DNA from 2 places in the Variovorax paradoxus genome. Region 1 is predicted to be linked to the other one. Evidence: riboswitches for the same ligand, from Rfam matches in the RefSeq annotation. Region 1 holds a riboswitch; the other holds the start of a gene.
The links. A riboswitch is a leader RNA that binds a small molecule or an ion and turns the genes downstream of it on or off. The one in region 1 is predicted to bind S-adenosylhomocysteine.

Region 1 (7,023 bases):
GCAGCTGCAAGCCGAGCTCGACCGCCTGAAGGCCGCGCACGGCACCGTCGCGCTGTGGGACGCGCATTCGATCCGCTCGGTGCTGCCGCGCTTCTTCGAGGGCAAGCTGCCCGACCTGAACCTGGGCACCGGCAACGGCACGAGCTGCGACCCGGCGCTGGCGGCCACGCTGCTCGATATCGCCAAGTCGGCCGAATCGGCTACCGGCCACACCGGCGTGCTCAACGGCCGCTTCAAGGGCGGCCACATCACGCGCCAGTACGGCAACCCCGCCGCCGGCGTGCATGCGGTGCAGCTGGAAATGACGCAGTCGAGCTACATGCAGGAGAAGCTGCCCTTCGACTACCTGCCCGAGGTAGCGGCCGGCGTGCAGCCGCACGTGCGGCGGATGATCGAGGCGGTGCTGGCCTTCGTCGAAAGCCGCTAAAGCACTGACGGCCGCGAGGGGCAGCCCCGCTTCCTACAATCGGGGCTTATGAAGCCCGTCATCTACACCCGCGGCCAGGCACTCGCCGGCATCCTCGAAAAGCGCATCGCCATCCTCGACGGCGCCATGGGCACGATGATCCAGCGCTTCAAGCTCACCGAAGAGCAGTACCGCGGTGAGCGCTTCAAGGACTTCGAACGCGACGTGAAGGGCAACAACGAGCTGCTCTCGCTGACGCGGCCCGACGTGATCCGCGACATCCACGAGGGCTACCTTGCGGCGGGCGCCGACCTCATCGAGACCAACACCTTCGGCGCGACCACCATCGCGCAGGAGGACTACAAGATGGCGCACCTGGCGCGCGAGATGAACCTCGAGTCGGCCAAGCTCGCCCGCGCCGCCTGCGACAAGTTCAGCACGCCCGACAAGCCCCGCTTCGTGGCCGGCGCCCTGGGCCCGACGCCCAAGACAGCGAGCATCAGCCCCGACGTGAACGACCCGGGCGCGCGCAATGTCGACTTCGAGCAGCTGCGCGCGGCCTACTACGAGCAGACCGAGGCGCTGGTCGAAGGCGGCGCCGACGTAATCCTGGTCGAGACGATTTTCGACACGCTCAACGCCAAGGCCGCGCTGTTCGCAGTGGACGAGTATTTCGACAACAGCGGCCAACGCCTGCCTCTCATCATCAGCGGCACCGTGACCGACGCCTCGGGCCGCATCCTGAGCGGCCAGACCGTGACCGCCTTCTGGCACAGCGTGCGCCATGCGCAGCCGCTGGCCGTGGGGCTGAACTGCGCGCTGGGTGCGGCGCTGATGCGCCCCTACATCCAGGAACTGGCCAAAGTGGCGGGCGACACCTTCATCAGCTGCTACCCGAACGCGGGCCTGCCCAATCCGATGAGCGAAACCGGCTTCGACGAGACGCCCGACGTGACCTCGCGGCTGCTGCACGAGTTCGCGGCCGAAGGGCTGGTGAACATCGTGGGCGGCTGCTGCGGCACCACGCCGGACCACATCGCGGCCATCGGCCAGGCCGTGGCGCCTGTGCCCGGAAGGCTGTTGAACAACAACGCCGGCTTCTACCGCGAAGCGGCCTGACCAGGCGCCCGGGGCGTTCGCGCCCCCGGCTGATTGACGGCATCCGGACCGCCGCCTAGGCTGGCGGCGCAAAGGAAGCCATTCATGAACAACAAACTTTCCATGCGCTGGGTCGGCATCGGTGCGCTTGCACTGGCGCTGCCCCTTGCGGCAACGGCACAGCAGGCCTTCACGCGCGGCACCGTCAACATGCGCGCCGGCCCCTCGGGCGACTACCCGCTGGTGGCGCGCCTCGCGCCGGGCCAGCCGCTCGAGGTGATGGGCTGCACCGGCGGCTACAGCTGGTGCGACGTGGTGCTGCCCGACGGCGGACGCGGCTGGGTCTGGGCGAGGAGTCTCGACTACGCCTACCAGGAGCGGCGCGTGCCGCTCGCGACCTACGCGGCCGTGATCGGCGTGCCGGTCGTGACCTTCGTGATCGGCAACTACTGGTCCGACTACTACCGCGACCGGCCCTGGTACGGCGAGCGGCGCTGGTGGGGCAGCCGGCCGCCACCTCCGCCAGTGCCGGGCTGGCGCCCGCCCCCGCCCATGCGGCCGGCTTGGCAGCCCAGGCCGTGGCCGGGCCCGGGTTTCAAGCCCGCGCCGGGGCCGGGCGTTCGCCCGCAGCACGCACAGGGCCACCGGCCACCGCAGCCGAGGCCGGACTTCCGCCCACCATCGGACCCGGGCTTAAAGCCGCCGCGGCCGCAGCCGGCCTTCCGACCCGGACCGCCGCCCGGCCAGCCGCAAATGCATCCGGGCGGAGGCGGTGGCCGGCATGGCCGTGGTGATGGAGGTGGTGGCGGAGGGGGCGGTCGCCACGGCGGTGGAGGCGACGGCGGCGGCAAGGGTGGGGGCCACGGGGGAGGCGGTGGCAAGGGCGGCGGACACGGCCATGGCCACCGCGACTAGCTAGCCCGCGGACGGAATCCCCGCCGCGGCCTGCCGGTCGCGCGCAATCAGCGCCACGAAGCGCTGCGCGCCAAGCCCCAGCGGCCGCTCGCGCGACCACACCACGTCGACCCACAGGTCGAGCCCGTTGCTCAAGTTTTCGAACGGAATCTCGACCAGCGCGCCGGCGGCCACGTGAGGCTTGGCAAAGTTGCGCGGCAGCCATCCCCAGCCGAGCCCGGCCGTGATCAGGCTCAGCGCGGCCAGCGCGTTGTCGGTGCGCCAGACGTGGCGCGCGAACACGAAGCGTGGGTCGCTGGTTGCCAGATCGCGCCCGGCCACCACGATCTGCCGCGTGTTCGTGAGGTGTTCTTCACGCAGGCGCTCGCCGGCTGCTGCAAGCAGCACCGGGTGGTTGGGCGCCATCACGGCCACCATGGTGTCGCTGCCCACTTCCTGGAAGCCTTCGCGGCCATCGAGGCTGGGGCGCTCGAACACCAGCGCCAACTGCGCGCGCCCGCTGTGCAGCAGCGCCAGGGCGTCCGCCTGCGGAGCGGCCAGCACCTCGACCTGCAGCAGCGGATATTCATCGGCCAGCGCAGCGAGCGGCCCGCTCCACGGCGCCGCCAGCAGCTCGGGCGCAATGGCCAGCGTGAGGCGGTTCTCGAGCCCCTGCGTGAGCGCCAGGGCCTGCACCTGCAGTTGCTTCAGCTGGGCTGCCAATAGGCGCGCCTGCGGTTCCAGCGAGCGGGCCGCCGCGGTCGGCTGAGGCTCGCGGCCGCTGCGGTCGAACAGCGGCAGCGCCAACTCGGCCTCCAGGTTGGCAATGGCCATGCTGACGGCGGAGGGCACCTTGTGCAGCGCGCGCGCCGCCGCCGAGAAGGAACCCTGGTCGATCACTGCCAGGAAGACTTCGACGGTGTCGCTGGAAAAGGCCATTCAGCCGCTCTCGATCTATCAATTGAATTGAAATACCTTAACTTTTTATATCAGCTTCAGGCAAATAAAGTCCAGCCATCGTTTTTGTTTGCCAGAGGAATATTCATGCAGGGGTTTCAGCGCCGCGTCGTCTACATCACGCTTTACGAAGGGATTGCCATCGTGGCCGCCAGTGCCGGCCTGGCGCTGATGACGGATGCGGGCCTGGGCCATTCCGGCGTGCTGGCGGTGACCGCATCGGTCATCGCGGTGATCTGGAACCTGGCCTTCAACGCGCTGTTCGAGCGCTGGGAATCGCGCCAGGCGGTGCGGGGGCGCAGCGTGCGCCGGCGCATTGCGCATGCCATCGGCTTCGAGGGCGGGCTGATCGCCTTCCTGGTGCCGCTCTTTGCCTGGGGCCTGGGGGTGTCGCTCTGGCAGGCACTGGTCATGGATCTGGGGCTGGTCGTGTTCTTCCTGGTCTACACCTTCGTCTTCAACTGGGTTTTCGACCGGGTGTTCGGCTTGCCAGCCTCGGCGGCGCCGGTCAGCCCGGCTGCCGCGGCCGGGCAGGGGGCCTGAACATCCCCCAAGGCCGCGGCCCTTGCCGCAGCCGGTAAAATTGCGCTCCCTTCCAAGGAGCGTTGCAGCGGCGGCCCAAGTCCACAGGCCCGCCGTCAGGCTTGGAAGGCGCCCCGTTGGCCGGGGCGCAAGCCGCAAACGACGCTCACCTGACGTTTTTTCCTGCACAGGTGAGCCCCCCATGAGCGATGTACCCGCGCCTTCCGTTCCCCCGATGAAGCTGTCCGGCCTCGAACCGGTCGCCATCGATTCCGGGTCGCTGTTCGTCAACATCGGCGAGCGCACCAACGTCACTGGCTCCAAGGCTTTCGCGCGGATGATCCTGAACGGCCAGTTCGAAGACGCCCTGGCCGTTGCGCGCCAGCAGGTCGAGAACGGCGCCCAGGTGATCGACATCAACATGGACGAGGCCATGCTCGACAGCAAGGCCGCGATGGTCCGCTTCTTGAACCTGATTGCGAGCGAGCCCGACATCGCGCGCGTGCCGGTGATGGTCGACAGCTCCAAGTGGGAAGTGATCGAGGCGGGCCTGCGCTGCATCCAGGGCAAGGGCATCGTCAACTCCATCTCCATGAAGGAGGGCGTCGACAAGTTCAAGCACGAGGCCAAGCTGGTGAAGCGCTACGGCGCCGCCGCGGTGGTGATGGCTTTCGACGAGAAGGGCCAGGCCGACACCTACGAACGCAAGATCGAAATTTGCGAGCGGGCCTACCGCATCCTCGTGGACGAGGTGGGTTTTCCGCCCGAGGACATCATCTTCGACCCGAACATCTTCGCGATTGCCACCGGCATCGAGGAGCACGACAACTACGCGGTCGACTTCATCAATGCCGTGCGCTGGATCAAGGCGAACCTGCCGGGCGCCAAGGTGTCGGGCGGCGTGAGCAACGTGAGCTTCAGCTTTCGCGGCAACGACCCGGTGCGCGAAGCGATTCACACGGTGTTTCTGTACCACGCCATCAAGGCGGGCATGGACATGGGCATCGTCAACGCCGGCATGGTGGGCGTGTACGACGACCTGGAGCCGACACTGCGCGAGCGCGTGGAAGACGTGGTGCTGAACCGCCGCCCCGACGCTGGCGAACGGCTCGTCGAAGTGGCCGAAACGGCCAAGAGCGGCGCCAAGGACGACAGCAAGAAGCTCGAGTGGCGCGGCACGCCGGAGAACCCGGTGCATGTGAACCAGCGCCTCTCGCACGCCATGGTGCACGGCATCACCGACTTCATTGTCGAAGACACCGAAGAGGCCTACCAGCAGATCCTCGCCAAGGGCGGGCGCCCGCTGCACGTGATCGAAGGGCCGCTCATGGACGGCATGAACATCGTGGGCGACCTGTTCGGCCAGGGCAAGATGTTCCTGCCGCAGGTGGTCAAGTCGGCGCGCGTGATGAAGTCGGCCGTGGCCCACCTCATTCCCTACATCGAGGAAGAAAAGCGCCAGGACGAGGCCGCGGGCCGCGACGTGCGCACCAAGGGCAAGATCATCATTGCCACGGTGAAGGGCGACGTGCACGACATCGGCAAGAACATCGTGACCGTGGTGCTCCAGTGCAACAACTTCGAAGTGGTGAACATGGGCGTGATGGTCCCGTGCCACGAAATTCTGGCCAAGGCCAAGGTCGAGGGCGCGGACATCGTCGGCCTCTCCGGCCTCATCACGCCCAGCCTCGAAGAAATGCAGTACGTGGCCGGCGAGATGCAGAAGGACGACCACTTCCGCATCAAGAAGATTCCGCTGCTCATCGGCGGCGCCACCACGAGCCGCGTGCACACGGCCGTAAAAATTGCGCCGCACTACGAAGGCCCGGTGGTCTACGTGCCCGACGCCTCGCGCAGCGTGGGCGTGGCGCAGAGCCTCTTGAGCGACCAGGCCACCGCATACATCGACGAGATCAACGCCGACTACGAGAAGGTGCGCACGCAGCACGCCAACAAGAAGCAGGTGCCGATGTGGCCGCTGGCCAAGGCGCGCGCCAACAAGACGCCCATCGACTGGACCCACTACACGCCGCCCGTGCCCAAGTTCATCGGCCGGCGCGTGTTCAAGAACTTCGACCTCACGGAGCTCGCGAAGTACATCGACTGGGGTCCCTTCTTCCAGACCTGGGACCTGGCCGGCCCGTTCCCGGCCATCCTGAAAGACGAGATCGTGGGCACCGAGGCCGTGCGCGTGTACGCCGACGGCCAGCGCATGCTCAAGCGCCTGATCGAGGGCCGCTGGCTCAGCGCAAGCGGCGTGGTCGGCTTCTGGCCTGCCAACACGGTGAACGACGACGACATCGAGCTCTACACCGACGAGACGCGCAGCGAAGTTGCCATGACCTGGTACGGCATGCGCCAGCAGACCGAGAAGCAGGTGATCGACGGCGTCACGCGGCCGAGCCGTTGCCTGGCCGACTTCGTCGCGCCGAAAGACAGCGGCCTGAAGGACTACGTGGGCGTGTTCGCGGTGACGGCGGGCCTCGGTGTCGAAAAGAAAGAAAAGTATTTCATCGACGACCTCGACGACTACTCCGCCATCATGCTGAAGGCACTGGCCGACCGGCTGGCCGAGGCCTTTGCCGAGTCGCTGCACCACCGCGTGCGCACCGACCTCTGGGGCTATGCGCCCGACGAGGGCCTGAGCAATGAAGACATGATCGCGGAGAAATACCGCGGCATTCGCCCTGCGCCCGGCTACCCGGCCTGCCCGGACCACAGCGTGAAGCGCCCGATGTTCGACCTTCTGAATTGCGCGGACATTGGCATGACCCTGACGGAAAGCCTCGCTATGATGCCCGCCGCCAGCGTCAGTGGTTTCTACCTGAGCCACCCCGACTCGACGTACTTCAACGTCGGCAAGATCGGGCACGACCAGCTGCAGGACCAGGCCGCACGGCGCAAGGAAAGCGAATCCGATCTCGAGCGCCTGCTGGCGCCGAACCTTTGAACCTGCCGGCCGGCATGGCCGACCGGCGCCGGGAGTTGTTATTCAGAAGTTGATATTTGCTGCCGCGCACTACGCGGCGCTGGCCGTCTTCGTCGTCGGCTGCTGGGGCTTTGGGCGCGCAGTGCTGGCGCGCCTTGCGCCGCCGCCGCGCCGGGACGCCTGGCTCGAAGCCTCGATGGCTGCCGCGCTGGGCGTG
Region 2 (7,023 bases), 1.0 Mb from region 1:
GGCCGCATCCTTTGCCATGCGCTGCGGATAGGCGTTGACGAACTCGCGCAGCTCGGCGGGCGAGTCGGCCGTGATCCAGCGCGCGCCGGTGTATTGGCAGCCTTCGAGCCGCACGTCCGCGTCGTACTCGGCCTTCAGCCGGTGCTGCACCACTTCGAACTGCAGCTGCCCAACGGCACCCAGCAGCATCGGGCCGCCGATTTCGGGTCGGAACACCTGGATCGCACCTTCTTCGCCGAGCTGGGCGAGGCCCTGCTGCAACTGCTTGGTGCGCAGCGGATTCTTGAGGATCACGGTCATGAACAGCTCTGGCGCAAAGAAGGGCAGCCCGGTGAACTGCAGGCTCGCACCGTCGGTGATGGTGTCGCCCAGCTGCACGCCGCCGTGCGTGGTAAAGCCCACGATGTCGCCCGCATAGGCCTCTTCGACCGCCTCGCGGCGCTGGCTCATGAAAGTGACCACGCTGGTGGGGCGCAGTTCCTTGGCGGTGCGCTGCACCTTGAGCTTCATGCCCGGCGTGTACTTGCCCGAGGCCATGCGCACGAAGGCGATGCGGTCCCGGTGGTTGGCGTCCATGTTGGCCTGCACCTTGAAGACCACGCCCGCGAAGTCCTTGTCCTCGGGCTGGATCTCCTTCACCACGGGCTGGCGGTTGACCATGGTGGTGCTGGTGCGCGACTGCGGCGGCGGCGCCAGGTCGACCAGCGCGTCGAGCACTTCCATCACGCCGAAGTTGTTCACGCCGGAGCCGAAGAACACGGGCGTCTGCTTTCCGGCCAGGAAGGCCTCGCGGTCCCAGCTGGGCGAGGCGCCGGTGGCCAGTTCCATGCTGTCCATGGCGGATTCGAAATCGGCGCCGAAGCGCTTGGTGAGCGTGTCTCGCTCCGATAGCGGAATGGTCTCGAAGTCTTGCGGCAGCCGCTCGCTGCCCGATTCGAACACCGTCATCGTCTGCGTGCGCAGGTTCATGATCCCGCGGAAGCTCTTGCCCTGGCCCACCGGCCAGGTCATGGGCACGCACGGCATGCCAAGTTCGCGCTCCACCTCGTCGAGGATGTCGAGAGGCTCGCGCACTTCGCGGTCCATCTTGTTGACGAAGGTGATGATCGGCGTGTCGCGCTGGCGGCAAACCTCGATCAGCCGCCGCGTCTGCGCTTCCACACCGTTGGCCGCGTCGATCACCATCAGGGCCGAGTCGACGGCCGTGAGCACGCGGTACGTGTCTTCGGAGAAGTCCTTGTGGCCGGGCGTGTCGAGCAGGTTGATCACGTGGTCGCGGTACAGCATCTGCATGACCGACGAGGCCACCGAAATGCCGCGCTGCTTTTCGATTTCCATCCAGTCGGAGGTGGCGTGGCGCGAGGCCTTGCGCGCCTTGACCGAGCCGGCAATCTGGATCGCACCGGAGAAAAGCAGCAGCTTCTCAGTCAGCGTGGTCTTGCCGGCGTCAGGGTGGGAAATGATCGCAAAGGTGCGACGGCGGCGGGTTTCGGCAACAAAAGACAAGATGGGCAATCTGCAGGGGGATTGCCCGATTTTAGAAGGCGGCCCGGGAATCCTCCGTCCGAGGCCGGAACGCCCCCCGCGGCCGCCTTACTTCCGCTTCAGCATCTTGGTCACTTCGTCCACATTGGCCTGGATGCGCTGGCGCACCAGCTCGAAGGCATCGGCTTGCGACTTGGCGGCAAGGTTGGCCAGTTCCTTGATGTCGTCGATAGCGCGCTGGAACGATTGGCGGCCGAGTTCGTCGAGCTTGGCCAGGTTGGCCTTCGGGTCCTTGCCGGGCATTTCCTTGGCGGCCGTCTGCCATTCGGTGATGGCGCTCTTGATCATCTCGGTCTGACGCTGCACCACGGTTTGCAGGCCCTGGTAGGACTTTTCGTTGGCCTGCATCAGCGCCTGGAGGTCCTTCTGGCCGCTTTCGAGCAGCTTGCTCGCGCCGCTGGTCAGGTTGAGTTCCTGCAGGCGATCGGTCATGGCCTTGAGATTCTTCAGCGGATTGAGCATGTCGGCGGCGTCAGGGGCGGATGCCCTGGTGCTGCCATTGCTGTTGTCGCTGCTGCTGGCCGTGGTCTTCTTGGCGGCGGCTTTCTTGGCTGTGGCCATGGTGCGGTATCTCCTGTGTCGGGGTGGACGGGTGAATGGCAAGGACCGGCCGGACGGCGAAGTCCCCCGCCACGATACGCCGCACTGGAACGGCCGCAATGCCCGCGGCAACAAATTCGCCTGCGGGATTTCCCTTGGGGCCCTACATCGGCGGCGCAAAGCCGTTGCGGCCGGCGGTGACGCGCAGCGCCGTGGGCGTGCCGTTCTTTTCCTGCGCATTGACCAGCACCTTGGCGCCAGGCACCAGCAGTGACTCGGTGCCGGGGCGGAAGGTTACGACCGGCACGTCGGGCGGTACCACGACGGTCTTTTCTCCACCCTTGTACGTCAGCCGAAGCTGCTGGCCGCCGCGTACCGATTTCGGCGCCGCGGCGAGGTCGGCCACGGTGGCGTTGGTCATGGTGCTCTGCGGCAGCAGGTCCCACGGACGGTGGCCTTCGCCGGTGCCGCGCGCGGCCTCGGGGAACACCACCACCTCGAGCGCCTTTTGCGAACCGTCTGCCTGCGGCATGGCGGCGGTGCCGATGAAGCTCCCCCGCTTGATGTCGGACAGCTTGATCGGATAGACCTCCGACACGGCCATGTCGGCCGGCCGGGCGAGGCTGACGACCTCGCCGCTGCGGTCTTGCACCACGAGGGTGGTCTCGTCGACACGGACGATGGTGCCGCGGATGCGGACCTGCTCGGAGGTAGCTTGCGCTGAGGCAAGGACCGGCGCGCCGGCGGCAAGCAGGGATGCCGAGGCCAGCAAGACCTGGGAGATTCTGAAAAGCATGGATGAACTTCCGTCGTTGGGAGCAGATCAATGTACGCCTCGGATATGAAACGCGCTTTCCGGTATGTGGGATATCCCGGCGATTGGCTCGCTTTGCCACCCCGTCTACAATCCCCCGTTCCGAGGAGCGTTGCAGCGCCATCAGGCGTGAGGCTCGGACTACATCGCAACCACGCTCACCCGCTGTTCTCGCGGTGAGTCTTTTCCCCGAACGCAGTGGCACCTTTCAAACTAGCTTTGTTGGAGTTCTCATGAGCGCTGTTCTCAAGCCCACCCCCGTTTCCTCCGCCGACCAGGCCATTGCCGACCTCTCGCTGGCCGCCTGGGGCCGCAAGGAAATCCGCATTGCGGAAACCGAAATGCCCGGCCTGATGGCCATCCGTGAAGAGTTCTCGAAGGCGCAGCCGCTCAAGGGCGCGCGCATCACGGGTTCGCTGCACATGACCATCCAGACCGCCGTGCTGATCGAGACGCTGCAAGCGCTCGGCGCCACCGTTCGCTGGGCCTCGTGCAACATTTTCTCGACGCAGGACCACGCCGCTGCTGCCATTGCCGCCGCGGGCACTCCGGTGTTCGCGATCAAGGGCGAGTCGCTGAAGGACTACTGGGACTACACCCACGCCATCTTCGACTTCGGCCCCAAGGGTTCGAAGGGCGAAGGCCCGAACATGATCCTGGACGACGGCGGCGACGCCACGCTGCTGATGCACCTGGGCCAGCGCGCTGAAAAGGACCTGGGCGTGCTCGCCAACCCGACCAGCGAGGAAGAACGCATCCTCTACGCGGCCATCAAGGCCAAGCTGGCTGTCGATTCGACCTGGTACACGCGCAAGTCGGCCGAGATCATCGGCGTGACCGAGGAAACGACGACCGGCGTGCACCGCCTGAACGAGATGAGCGCCAAGGGCACGCTGCTGTTCCGCGCCATCAACGTGAACGACTCGGTCACCAAGAGCAAGTTCGACAACCTGTACGGCTGCCGCGAATCGCTGGTGGACGGCATCAAGCGCGCCACCGACGTGATGATTGCCGGCAAGGTGGCCTGCGTGGCCGGCTACGGCGACGTGGGCAAGGGCTCGGCCCAGGCGCTGCGCGCACTGAGCGCCCAGGTGTGGGTGACCGAGATCGACCCCATCAATGCTCTGCAGGCCGCAATGGAAGGCTACAAGGTCGTCACCATGGAATACGCCGCCGACAAGGCCGACATCTTCGTGACCACCACGGGCAACAAGGACGTGATCCGCCATGAGCACATGGTTGCCATGAAGGACCAGGCCATCGTCTGCAACATCGGCCACTTCGACAACGAGATCGACGTTGCGTCGATCGAGAAGTACGAGTGGGAAGAGATCAAGCCGCAGGTCGACCACATCACCTTCCCGGACGGCAAGAAGATCATCCTCTTGGCCAAGGGCCGCCTCGTGAACCTGGGCTGTGGCACGGGCCACCCGAGCTTCGTGATGTCGTCGTCGTTCGCGAACCAGACCATTGCCCAGATCGAGCTCTTCACCAAGCCCGACGCGTACCAGGCCGGCAAGGTCTACGTGCTGCCCAAGCACCTGGACGAGAAGGTCGCGCGCCTGCACCTGAAGAAGGTCGGCGCCATGCTCACCGAGCTGACCGACGAACAGGCCGCCTACATCGGCGTGAACAAGGCGGGTCCGTACAAGGCGGACACGTACCGGTACTGAATGCGCGCTGATCAATTGCTGGTCGAACGCGGCTTTGCCGCGTCGCGCTCGCAGGCCGTGCGGCTGATTGCCGGCGGCATGCGCTGGCGCGACGCCGGCACGGGCGACGCGTGGCGCTCCGTCGTGAAGAACCGCGACGAAGTGCCCGAATCGGCCGAAGTCGAACTCGACGACGCGGCGGAGGCGCGCTACGTGTCGCGTGGCGGGCTCAAGCTTGAGGGTGCGCTGGCAGCGAGCGGCCTGGACCCATCGGGCAAGCTGTGCCTCGACGTGGGCCAGTCGACCGGAGGCTTCACCGACTGCCTGCTGCAGCGCGGCGCTGCGAAGGTGGTGGGCGTCGACGTGGGCCACGGGCAGTTGCATGCGCGGTTGCGCGAAGACGAGCGTGTGGTCGCCATCGAAGGCGTCAATGCGCGCGCGTTGACGGCGGACGATCTGCAAGAGGAGGGCGAAGAAGAGCCTTCCGAACTGCGCTTCGACCTCATCGTCGGCGACCTGTCGTTCATTTCGCAGACGCTGGTGCTGCCGGCGCTGATGCCGTTCCTGGCCGATGACGGCCATTTGCTGATGCTGGTCAAGCCGCAGTTCGAATTGCAGCCGGGGCAGGTCGGCAAGGGCGGCATCGTCCGCGACGAGTCGATGTATGCGGTGGTCGAAAAGCGCCTGCGCGATGCCTGCGAAGCCCTCGAGCTTCGCGTGCTGCAGTGGTTCGACAGCCCCATTGCCGGCGGCGACGGCAACCGCGAGTTTTTCATTCACGCCGTGCGCGCTGTTCAAGCGGACGGCTCTTAAGGAGACGCAGGTGCGCCTTCCGCTGAGCTTCGAATTCTTTCCGACCAAGACGCCAGAAGGCGCGGTCAAGCTGCGCGCCGTGCGCCAGCAGCTCTATGCGCGCAAGCCCGAGTTCTGCTCGGTCACCTACGGCGCTGGCGGCTCTACGCACCAGGGCACGTTCGGTGCGGTGCAGGAGATCCTGTCCGAGGGCGTCGACGCCGCAAGCCACTTCTCGTGCATTGGCGCCACGCGCGCCACGGTGCGCGAGCAGTTGGCCGAGCTCAAGTCCATGGGCGTGAAGCGCCTCGTCGCGCTGCGCGGCGACCTGCCGAGTGGCTACGGCATCGGCGGCGAATTTCTGTACGCGAGCGATCTCGTGGGCTTCATTCGCGAAGAAACCGGCCGAGACTTCCACATCGAGGTGGCCTGCTATCCCGAAGTGCATCCCCAGGCGCGCTCGCCCGAGGCCGACCTGCAGGCCTTTGCCGCCAAGGTGAAGGCCGGCGCCGATTCGGCAATCACGCAGTATTTCTTCAGCCCCGAGGCCTACTTCCGATTTGTCGACGACGCCCGCAAGCTGGGGCTCGACATACCGATCGTCCCCGGCGTCATGCCGATCATCAGCTCGACGCAGCTCATGCGCTTCTCCGACGCCTGCGGCGCCGAGATCCCGCGCTGGATTCGCCTGCGGCTGCAGGGCTTTGGCGACGACACGGCATCCATCAAGGCTTTTGGCCTCGACGTGGTGACCGACCTCTGCGCGCGGCTGCGCGATGGCGGCGCGCCGGCGCTGCATTTCTACACAATGAACCAGTCGGCGCCGACGCTGGCTGTGCTGGAGCGCCTCGGTTGAGGGGGGGCGCAGAAGCAGGACGCTCGCTGCGCGGGGCCTTTCGGGTGGCCCTTGTCGCGGCAACCTGCGCACTGGCCGGCTGCTCCATGCCTCCGGCCACCGAAGGCTCGGCGACGGACACAAAAGACGCAAAGCTGTCGCCATTGCCGCGGCAATTGGCCGTGCCTGCGGGCGCACCGGCTCGTTCGAGCGTGCCTTCGGTCCGCTACGACCTTGCGGCGCCCAGCTCCGGCGACCTCGGGCCGGACGATGGCGTGCCGGGCGACGGGGGGCCGCGCGAGATCTACGAACGGGGCGGAGCGTCCTGGTACGGCATCCAGTTTCACCAGCGCAAGACCGCGAGCGGCGAACGTTTCGACATGACGGCCATGACGGCGGCCCACAAGACCTTGCCGTTCAACACCCGTGTTTGCGTGCGCAGCCTGGTCACCGGCAGCGAAGTGCTGGTGCGCATTACCGACCGTGGTCCCTACGCGCAGGGCCGCATCATCGACCTGAGCCGTGCCGCGGCCGAACGCATCGGCATGATCGGCCTTGGCATCAAGCAGGTGGCACTGACGATCATCGACCGCGACGGCATGCGCTGCGGTGGCGCCGACGTGGAGGCGGCCGAGCAGCCGGTGGCATCTGCACCGGCAGCCCCGCGCCGCAAGGTGAACGTGCCGGCGCGTCGCCGACGCTGAAAACGCCGGGCGAAGAAAACCAGGAAAGGGCTAGCCGCCCGAATCGAGCGAGAAGGCGGCGTGCTTGTCCTGAGCCAGGCGCTCCACCAGCTGCGGCAGGGCAGCGGCCAGCAGCGGCTTCAGCGTATAGGGCGGGTTGAT

Region 2: linked by a shared signal. The riboswitch ahead of ahcY (adenosylhomocysteinase) and the one ahead of metH (methionine synthase) in region 1 are both predicted to bind S-adenosylhomocysteine.

Annotation. Positions count from the first base shown of each region.
Region 1 covers NZ_CP123990.1:345,416-352,438, forward strand. Annotated here, with positions in the region: gene hutG (N-formylglutamate deformylase) at 1-427, shown strand, start outside; gene QHG62_RS01645 (homocysteine S-methyltransferase family protein) at 476-1,525, shown strand; gene QHG62_RS01650 (SH3 domain-containing protein) at 1,610-2,419, shown strand; gene QHG62_RS01655 (LysR family transcriptional regulator) at 2,420-3,337, opposite strand; gene QHG62_RS01660 (PACE efflux transporter) at 3,443-3,898, shown strand; S-adenosyl-L-homocysteine riboswitch at 3,947-4,052, shown strand; gene metH (methionine synthase) at 4,113-6,827, shown strand; gene QHG62_RS01670 (ArnT family glycosyltransferase) at 6,877-7,023, shown strand, end outside.
Region 2 covers NZ_CP123990.1:5,108,754-5,115,776, forward strand. Annotated here, with positions in the region: gene QHG62_RS24415 (peptide chain release factor 3) at 1-1,506, opposite strand, end outside; gene phaP (TIGR01841 family phasin) at 1,594-2,106, opposite strand; gene QHG62_RS24425 (hypothetical protein) at 2,249-2,881, opposite strand; S-adenosyl-L-homocysteine riboswitch at 2,998-3,066, shown strand; gene ahcY (adenosylhomocysteinase) at 3,133-4,572, shown strand; gene QHG62_RS24435 (TlyA family RNA methyltransferase) at 4,573-5,364, shown strand; gene metF (methylenetetrahydrofolate reductase [NAD(P)H]) at 5,375-6,199, shown strand; gene QHG62_RS24445 (septal ring lytic transglycosylase RlpA family protein) at 6,286-6,882, shown strand; gene QHG62_RS24450 (23S rRNA (adenine(2030)-N(6))-methyltransferase RlmJ) at 6,913-7,023, opposite strand, start outside.